DNA from 2 places in the Ruminococcus sp. NATIVEDY160 genome. Region 2 is predicted to be linked to the other one. Evidence: predicted binding sites of a transcription regulator. Region 2 holds the regulator's gene; the other holds the start of a gene.
What was found. The regulator LexA, encoded in region 2, represses DNA repair genes until DNA is damaged. The targets are predictions, from matches to a motif close to CNAACANNTGTTNG.

Region 1 (4,414 bases), 280 kb from region 2:
ATTTTGCGCCGTGAGCTGCCAGAACGGGTACTTGATGATGACAGGCGTATTGCCGCCGACTCCCAATTCAAGATACACAATGCTTTTGTCCTTGTTCTCGGCGATGAAAGAGCTATACCGCTCAGCCGCCTTGTGCCAGCCCTCGTCCTCGACAAATTTATCGTCAGATCTGAGGTTCATTGTCATTGGCTTGCCGCAGACGGGACAGCGCGGTATCAGCTCGGTCGGGACTTTTATATCCTCCTGCTGTTCGATCATCGAAACGACGGTATCGTAGTTATCATAGGTCTTATTGTGGCAAGGCACGGAGCATTGGAACAAGCCGTAATCACCCTGTGTGTAGAACAGCCGCTCCTTGTCAAAGCCTGCCAACTGAAACTGATGGTCAACATTCGTTGTGAGGACAAAGTAATTCTTATCCTTAACGAGATTTATCAAATCGTCATACACGGGGTTAGGAGCTTTTATATAGCGGTTGAAATAGATATGTCTGCTCCACCACGCCCAGAAGGTTTCTTTATCCGGGAACGGATAGAATCCGCCCGAATACATATCGGTAATGCCGTACTTTTCGGCAAAGTCAGAAAAATGCTTGAAAAAGCGTTCGCCCGAATGGTAAAGAGTATTATTCCGAAAACAAAGGAACATTGGGCGGGCATAAGAAATTGAAAATATACGGCAGATTGGATTGCCCTTCCGCTTTACGACACATAGCAAAAGGAAATTATGTGAAGTACAGAGTTTTCTTTGCAGATGAAGCCGCTGCAATTGCAGCTGGATATAGACCGTGTGCTATTTGCATGAGAGAAAAATATCTACAATGGAAACAGACACAAATATAAAACAAAAAGCAAACCACGCAGTTCCAAATCCTGCGTGGTCATTTTTATGCCAAAAATGTACTTTTCGGTGGAATATGAAAATTGTAGTTATATCCCCTGTTAGCCATGCTAAACAGCTTGAATCCCAACAGCTGAGGATTTGTGTAGAGGTATCTTGCCATCGTGTAGAAATCAATACCTTCCTGCATTGCCAGCTCATCAACCTCATCATCGTCAAGCAACAGGTCAGCGGCAAAGAGGTTCGCTTGATACTCCGTTTTGTCTGCGATGTTATAGATATTCATGTCCTCATGCGCGGCGGCCTTTAATTTGTCTGAATGAAGAATAATATGTCCCAACTCATGCGCCGCGACGATTTTGCGCTCTGCAGGGCGAAGATTCTCGTTGATCGCAATAAACTTGATGCCGTGAATGATGACGCAATACCCCTTCAAATGTTCCAGATTGCTGGACTCGCAGTGAATATCAAGCGCATCCATCAGTTCAAACGGATCGGAAGTGTTATACTTCTCGATGAGTTCCTCAACACATGCGTAAATATAGTTCTTTTTCATTTTGCTCTTTACCTCTTGATTGCAAATAATTGTTCAAAAAATGGATTTCGAGATTCAAAAAATGACGAAAAAATGCTACTCGCCTATCATCATTATACAAAAACAGATGTGTCATAAAAAGGACAATGCTCTGGTATTACCCTGTTTTTATGTCTTTTGAATGCTTTTTTTCATTTACAATCCGGCGAGGTTTATTGCTCGTCTTCGCGATCTTTTATAATTTGCCTTGCTTTCATATAGAGCGTCTGAAGCTCGTAAATAAAGGCAAGCTGCTCTTCGTCAGATAATTTGCCGCCTGCAAATAAAGCAGAAGCGTGAGCAAGGATTTCCTTCTTCTCCTCTTCCGTGAGTTCTGTTTCCTCTTTCTCGCCGTAGATCAGATAGTCGACCGATATGTCCAAAACATCAGCAAGCCGTTGAGAAACGTCAATGCGATTGGGCGTAACATGCCCCAATTCATAATTCTGAATAGTTCTTCCGGTGATTCCGCAGAGTTTTCCCAGTTCTTCCCGGGAAAGCTCTTTCTCTTTGCGCGCTCTCATCAATCGTTCGCCGTAACTGCTCATAATTTCACCTCAAATAAATCGGAAAATATTTTCTCAAAATCCCTATTGACAAAGAAATGTATTTCTGTTACAATACTGTCAAAAGGAAATTATCTTCCTGTTACAAGCTAATAATAGCACATATGTTTTAATATGTCAAGAAAAATATTTCTTTCATAGGTGGGCTATGAGAAACATACTGCACAGCGATATGAATAACTTTTACGCTTCAGTTGAATGTATGCTGAACCCGTCTCTCAAAGGGAAGCCTGTAGCTGTCTGCGGAAGTGTAGAGGAACGGCACGGTATCGTGTTGGCAAAGAACTATCCTGCCAAAGCATATGGCGTTCAGACGGGAGAAGCAGTGTGGCAGGCGCAGCAAAAATGTACAGGTCTTGTTATCGTTTCGCCTCATTTTGATGAATACATCAAATACTCAAAGCTCGCGCGGGAGGTATATGGCCACTACACGAATCAGGTTGAACCCTATGGAATGGACGAGTGCTGGCTGGATATTTCAGAGTATAACGGCAAAAATCCCGAAGCCGTAGCTTATGAGATCAAAGAAACCATGAAGGAAGAACTCGGGCTGACTGTTTCCGTGGGAGTTTCATACAATAAGATTTTTGCCAAGCTCGGCAGCGATATGAAGAAACCCGATGCTGTAACAGTAATTCCCAAAGAATCCTTCAAGGAGAAAATCTGGCGCTTGCCCGCATCTGATCTGTTGTTTGTCGGACGGGCTACAAAGAGAACGCTTGACAGGTTTTGTATTCGGACAATCGGAGATTTGGCAAACACAGCTCCCGAATTTCTAAAATCACATCTTGGGATACATGGGCTGAAGCTGTGGCAATACGCTAACGGTTTAGATAACTCTCCCGTTATGTATGAAGACTACAGACCGGTTGTGAAGTCAGTCGGTCACGGCACCACTACAAAAGCAGACCTCACTTCCAACGAAGAAGTATGGATCACAATCCTCGAGCTGTCCCAGGATATCGGTCACAGACTGAAAAAGCTCGGCATGAATTGTATGGGTATCTCTATCTGCATCAGAAATGAAGATTTAATGCATAAGGAGTGGCAGCAAAAACTCAATTTTGCAACACAGTCCCCATTCGTGATTGCAAAGCTTGCTTATGCCTTATTCCTTCAAAAGTATGTCTGGAATAAAAACATACGCTCGGTAACCGTCAGAGCGATTAATCTCATATCCGATTCCGCTCCAATGCAGTTGGATTTGTTTGTCGATCAGGATTCAATGACCCGGCAGACAAAAATAGATAACTGCATCGAGTCGCTGAGAGCGCGCTTCGGCAGCGAGATAATCAAAAACGCGGTATTGCTGAAAAACGTATGGATGATGAATAATCAAGCAAAACTTACAATGCCTACAGGTATGGCGAATATGAGGTGATTATGGATGAATGGATTATTGCAGGCGCATCCGCCGACAATATCTTATGGCGTCATCGGATGCTCTATGTATGAAAACGAAAACTCAATTTTGTGCTGTGTCGCGAAGGATGATTGGGGATTCGGTGATGTGGGCGTAATTGATGATTCAATTGTTTTTGTGCAGCGGAAGCTGGCGTTCAAGGAAGGCGCCTTGAACGTATTTAATGTCGGCGACAGTGAAAACAAGGTTTACAAAATGTCCAGACACAAAATCTCCGGTAAATATGTCGGCAGAGCGCTGATGACTGTCAATCAGTTTGAACGAGGTGTGTTATGGCGCGAAAAGTATTTGTAGACGTAATCGTCCGTGAGAATAAGGACGGCAGAAAAAGACCAATGAGCTTAGTATTTGAGGATGGCAAATCCTATGTGATCGACCGCTTGATTCAGGTAAAAAGATGTGCCGCGATGAAGGTCGGCGGCACCGGTATCCGTTATACGGTATCAATATCGGGCAAAGAAACCTATCTTTTTGAGGATGAAGGCAAGTGGTTTGTCGAGGCAAAACAATAGAACGGGAGGAACGACAATGCTATATCTTAGAAGTGGTGAAATTAGCAGCCTTGCTACACAAACAATTCAGAAGTACAAAGAATACATCGGTGTGGATTGGGAGCTTTTCAAGGTGAATCCGATCACGTTGGCTGAAATGTGGGGATTGGATGTGAAGTTCGTGGATTTAGGAGAGGATTCTGACATCATGGGATTTACAGCGTTTAACGATATGGATATTACGCTGACCGACGCGAATCAGTCGGATATCACGCTTGAGCTGTCCGGCAGAACCATCGTTATCAATGAAGCGCTCACAAGAGGGTGTGCCGGCAGACTCAATTTTACTATCGCGCATGAGATCGCCCATCATATTACTCCAAATATTCAACGAAAAGCAAACAGACGGTTGCTGCAGCTGCATCAATGGCAGTGAGTGTCAAAGCAGTGCTGGATACGCCATTGCTGACAGATGACGGTTGCCTGACCGACGCTTCTGCAAAACTTTATGAAAAACAAG
Region 2 (4,414 bases):
AGAAAGCCGACGTGCTCCCGATCGTGACCCTCGGTCTTGTGCTGACGGCGGGTCAGTACTTTTTCACCTACATCGGGCTGGGCTTCACGAGCGGCGCGAATACCTCGATAATCACCGCCTGCGCGTCGTTTCTGACCGTCCTCGCCGCGCCGGTATTCTTCCGCTCGGACAGGCTGACCGTTCTCAAAATCCTCGGCTGCGTCCTCGGCTTCGGCGGCGTGCTCGTGATGAATCAGGGCGGCGGCGTGTCGGGCGATACGCTCTTCGGCGACAGTATGATTTTCATTTCGACCGCCTGCGCGGCTGCAGGCAACCTGCTCTCAAAGAAGGTCGCAAGCGGACGGAATCCGCTGACCGTGACGGCGTGGCAGCTCCTTGCCGGCGGTGGTCTGCTGGCAGTCGCCGGACTGATTTGGGGCGGCAGGCTGAACTTCTCGAGCCTGCAGGGTGTGGCGATACTTCTGTGGCTTTCGTTTGTGTCGGCTGCGGCGTTCAGCGTATGGACTGCGCTGCTCAAGCACCACCCCGCGAGCAAGATCTCGGTCTACACGCTGCTGATACCCGTTTTCGGCACCGCGCTCTCGGGACTGCTGCTCGGTGAAGCTGTATTTAAAATAGAAACACTACTCGCGCTGCTGCTGATAGCCGCGGGAATAGTGCTTGTAAATATTACAATCAAAGCGAAAGGAGAAGGTCATGATTAAAGGTATTCTCACTGATATGGACGGTCCGGGAAGCCCGGCGGCAGAATCGCGGACTATACCGCGCCGTAATAGCAATGCCGCGCGTTTACGCGGGAGAGGTTCCGAAAGGAGAAAAGCATGATTAAAGGCGTTTTGTTCGATATGGACGGTGTTATTTTAGACAGTGAAAAGCTATACGTACGCTTCTGGTGCGAGGCGGGTCAGGCGTGCGGCTTCCCGATGGAGCGAAAGCACGCGCTCGGTATCCGCTCAATGGCGCGACCCTACGCGATCGAAAAATTACAGGGCTGGTTCGGTGAGAGCTTCGACTACGACGAAGTGCGAAACAAGCGTATCGAGCTGATGAACGCCTATGTCGACGTCCACGGCATCGAGCCTAAGCCCCAAGCGGAGTATCTTCTTTCCTATTTAAAAGAAAAGGGAATAAAGGTCGCACTCGCGACGGCAACCGCAAAGCCCCTCGCCGAGAAGTACCTCGAGCGCGTCGGACTGCTGAAATATTTCGACGCGGTAGCAAGCGCGAAGCAGGTCGAGCACGGCAAGCCTGCGCCCGATATCTATATATATGCCGCGAGCCTCCTCGGTCTGAAGCCCGAAGAGTGCATAGCCCTCGAGGACTCGCCGAACGGGATACGCTCGGCTCACGCGGCAGGCTGCAAAACGGTCATGGTGCCCGACCTCGACGGCGCGGCGGAGGAGATAAAGCCGCTGCTGTACGACATCGCTGACGGACTGGCTGACGTCGTGAGGATAATTGAAAATTGAAAATGAAAAATTGAAAATTAAAGAGAGAAACGCCCGATGGTACATCGGGCGTTTCCTGTCTGTAAAAAATGAGGGGTACAATTACGTGCCTCTGTGCCGGCACGTATTGAGGAGGGTAGAACAATATACTCGACGGTTGCGGTTCCGTCTTTTGAGTACGCTTTTATTAAACTATATCAATATGAAAACTGTGTGAATTCTGGTTGAAACCTCGCTGAAAAAATTTTTTTCAAAAAAGTCAAAACAAATGTTTGATTTTTCCGAAAACCTGTGTTACAATATAGTCGGAAAGGTGTGTGCGCTTATGAAAACACTCAGTAAAAGTCAATCGAAGATACTCGAATACCTCCGCGAATGCTCCGACAGCGGAAGGGTACCCTCTGTGCGTGAAATCTGCGACTACACGGGACTCAGCTCGACCTCGACGGTGCACCATCACCTCAAGGCTCTCGAGGAAAAGGGGCTGATTATCCGCGAGCACGGCGTTAACCGCTGCATTCAGATCGCGGGCGAGGAGAAGAGCGCCAGTGTGCCCGTCCTCGGCAAGGTCGCTGCGGGCATTCCCATCACCGCTATCCAGGACATTGAGTTCTACGTGCCCGTGCCCGAGCAGCTCAAGCGCGGCAGAGAGCTCTTTGCGCTCAGAGTACAGGGCGAGAGTATGATCAACGCGGGCATTCTCGACGGAGATATCGTGATCGTCCACCGCACGCCCGTCGCAGAGAACGGCGAGATCGTCGTCGCGATGGTCGAGGACAGCGCCACCGTCAAGCGTTTTTACAAGGAAAACGGCTGCTTCCGCCTGCAGCCCGAAAACGACAGCTTTGAGCCGATCATCGTCGACGAGGTAGTTCTGCTCGGCAAGGTCGTTTCACTCATCAGAAATTACTAAGGAGAGATAGATTTGAGCACCGTTTGCGTTTTCGGTTCCTCTAGCGAGGCGATCGACAGACGATATCTTGACGCCGCGTACTCTCTCGGCGCGGCGATATGCAGACGCGGCGAGGGTATGATCTTCGGCGCGGGAAAGTACGGGATCATGGGAGCTGCTGCGCGCGGCCATATTTCAGAGGGAGGCGTTCCGACGGGAGTCAGCCCGTATTTCTTCAGGGAGAGGAATGTCCTGCTCGAGGAGTGCAATCTTGTTTTCACCGACTCAATGCGCGAGCGCAAGGCGTACATGGAGGACAACTCCGACGCGTTTGTCATCTGCGCGGGCGGCATCGGCACCTTCGATGAGTTTTTCGAGGTGCTGACCCTCAAGCAGCTCGGCAGGCACAAAAAGCCGATCGTTATCTACAACCTTCTGGGTTGCTACGACGGGCTGATCGAGCTCATGGAGAACGCTATCCGCGGCAAATTTCTCTCTGAGGACACCAGAAGCCTTTACTCGGTCGTCGAAACCGAGGAAGAGGTCTTTGAGATCATCGACGGCTACACGGCTGTCGAGTACGACAAATACGGAGGCAGATGATGGCTGATTGCTGCGAACAGTGCGCGCACTACGTTGCCGACGAAGAGTTCGGCGACTACTGCTCGGTCAATCTTGACGAGGACGAGATGGAGCGCTTCCTCACCCAGAGCGTAAAGGGCTGCCATTACTTTCAGCTCTACGACGAGTACAAGATCGTGCAAAAACAAAATTGATAATCTATTGCGCCGTCCCGCAAAGGGGCGGCGTTATTTTTTTGTTCTGAAAGGTACATTTAGGGTTTTGCCTGCCGTACTCGCGGAAATCTGCGGATTTCCATTGCGTTTACGGTATTCTCACGTACAGCGCAAACGGCTGATAAACCTTGGTGCTTCGGCTGTTGAATATTATTACTCAAAAATTGATTAATAGCTGCGAGAAATAGCATTTAAACTGCACAAAGCAAATGTGATGTTTTTGTGAATGCATACAAAACTGTACCTTTTGTCGATAAATGATGAAAAAAGGAGTGTCTGCAATGGGTGTTTTCAAAAAGGCAGCCGAGAAGCTGACGAGTGAAAAAATGAGCTCAAAAAGCCGCAGGAGGCTGATTGTGTTCATTGCGATCATCACGCTTCTCTCGATGACCACCTCGACCGTCGCGTGGTTCACGATCAATACCTTCGCGGGTGTAGACACACTTGACGTACATATCAGCGTTGCTGTTCAGCTCAAGGTCGCTATGCACGACTACGGCACCGATCTCAGCAAGTACGGCAAGGTCATTACAAACGAGATGATCGACGAGTTCCTAGCGGGCGACAACACAAAGCTCGCGGATATTCTTCTTGACCCCGCGACCTCAAACGACGGCACACGCTTTACAAACAAGAGCGGCGCCGAGCGTCAGAGAAACAAGAAGAGCTTTCTCTTCTGCTCCTCGATGATACCTTCGAGCTCTGTGATCTTCGCCTCGAGCTGAGCCTTGATTGCCTCGAGCTCGGCGACCTTCGCGGTCAGGGCTGCAACCATTGCCTCGAGCTCCGCGCTCCTTGCCTCGAGCTCGGCGACCTTTGCTTCGAGCTCGGCGATGCGTTCCTTCGCCTTGATGAGCTCTGCCTTGACCTTCTGGAGCTCGTTCCTGAGCTCCTTGATCTGATCCTCAAGAGCCTTGATGTTGCTCTTGAGCTGTTCTATCATTCTGTCGCGCTTTTCGATTTCGCGCTTCAGCGCCGCGATTTCATTCTTCTGGTCACGAATGATCTTCTCACGCTCGCGGATTTCGTGAACATTATCAGAATCGCGACGGGCAATTATCGCGACGAGGATGAGGAGAGCATATCCGAGATAATCGAGCGCATTCAGCGCGAGGATATGGAGAAGGCAGAGGAGAAAAAACGCCGTGCCCTGAAAAACACTCAGGATATGGTCAGCATTATGGCAGAAAGCGGTTCCGAAAAAGCCGTTCCTTCCGAAGAAGCACCCGAAGCAGCTTCCGAAGATGAACCCGAAGATGAACCCGAAGAGAATGCCG

Region 1: a site for LexA is predicted at 2,078-2,091, ahead of AB1I49_RS11090 (DNA polymerase Y family protein). Genes of this name have one in related genera too.

What each region holds. Positions count from the first base shown of each region.
Region 1 covers NZ_CP162391.1:2,245,928-2,250,341, reverse strand. The annotation lists gene AB1I49_RS11110 (SIR2 family NAD-dependent protein deacylase) at 1-552, opposite strand, end outside; gene AB1I49_RS11105 (Ada metal-binding domain-containing protein) at 648-842, shown strand; gene AB1I49_RS11100 (ImmA/IrrE family metallo-endopeptidase) at 887-1,396, opposite strand; gene AB1I49_RS11095 (helix-turn-helix domain-containing protein) at 1,588-1,962, opposite strand; gene AB1I49_RS11090 (DNA polymerase Y family protein) at 2,129-3,361, shown strand; gene AB1I49_RS11085 (hypothetical protein) at 3,368-3,697, shown strand; gene AB1I49_RS11080 (hypothetical protein) at 3,676-3,915, shown strand; gene AB1I49_RS11075 (ImmA/IrrE family metallo-endopeptidase) at 3,932-4,330, shown strand; gene AB1I49_RS11070 (hypothetical protein) at 4,321-4,414, shown strand, end outside.
Region 2 covers NZ_CP162391.1:102,195-106,608, forward strand. The annotation lists gene AB1I49_RS00500 (DMT family transporter) at 1-704, shown strand, start outside; gene AB1I49_RS00505 (HAD family hydrolase) at 822-1,469, shown strand; gene lexA (transcriptional repressor LexA) at 1,774-2,361, shown strand; gene AB1I49_RS00515 (LOG family protein) at 2,374-2,943, shown strand; gene AB1I49_RS00520 (DUF6472 family protein) at 2,943-3,116, shown strand; gene AB1I49_RS00525 (hypothetical protein) at 3,419-3,862, shown strand; gene AB1I49_RS00530 (hypothetical protein) at 3,787-4,080, opposite strand; gene AB1I49_RS00535 (hypothetical protein) at 4,165-4,414, shown strand, end outside.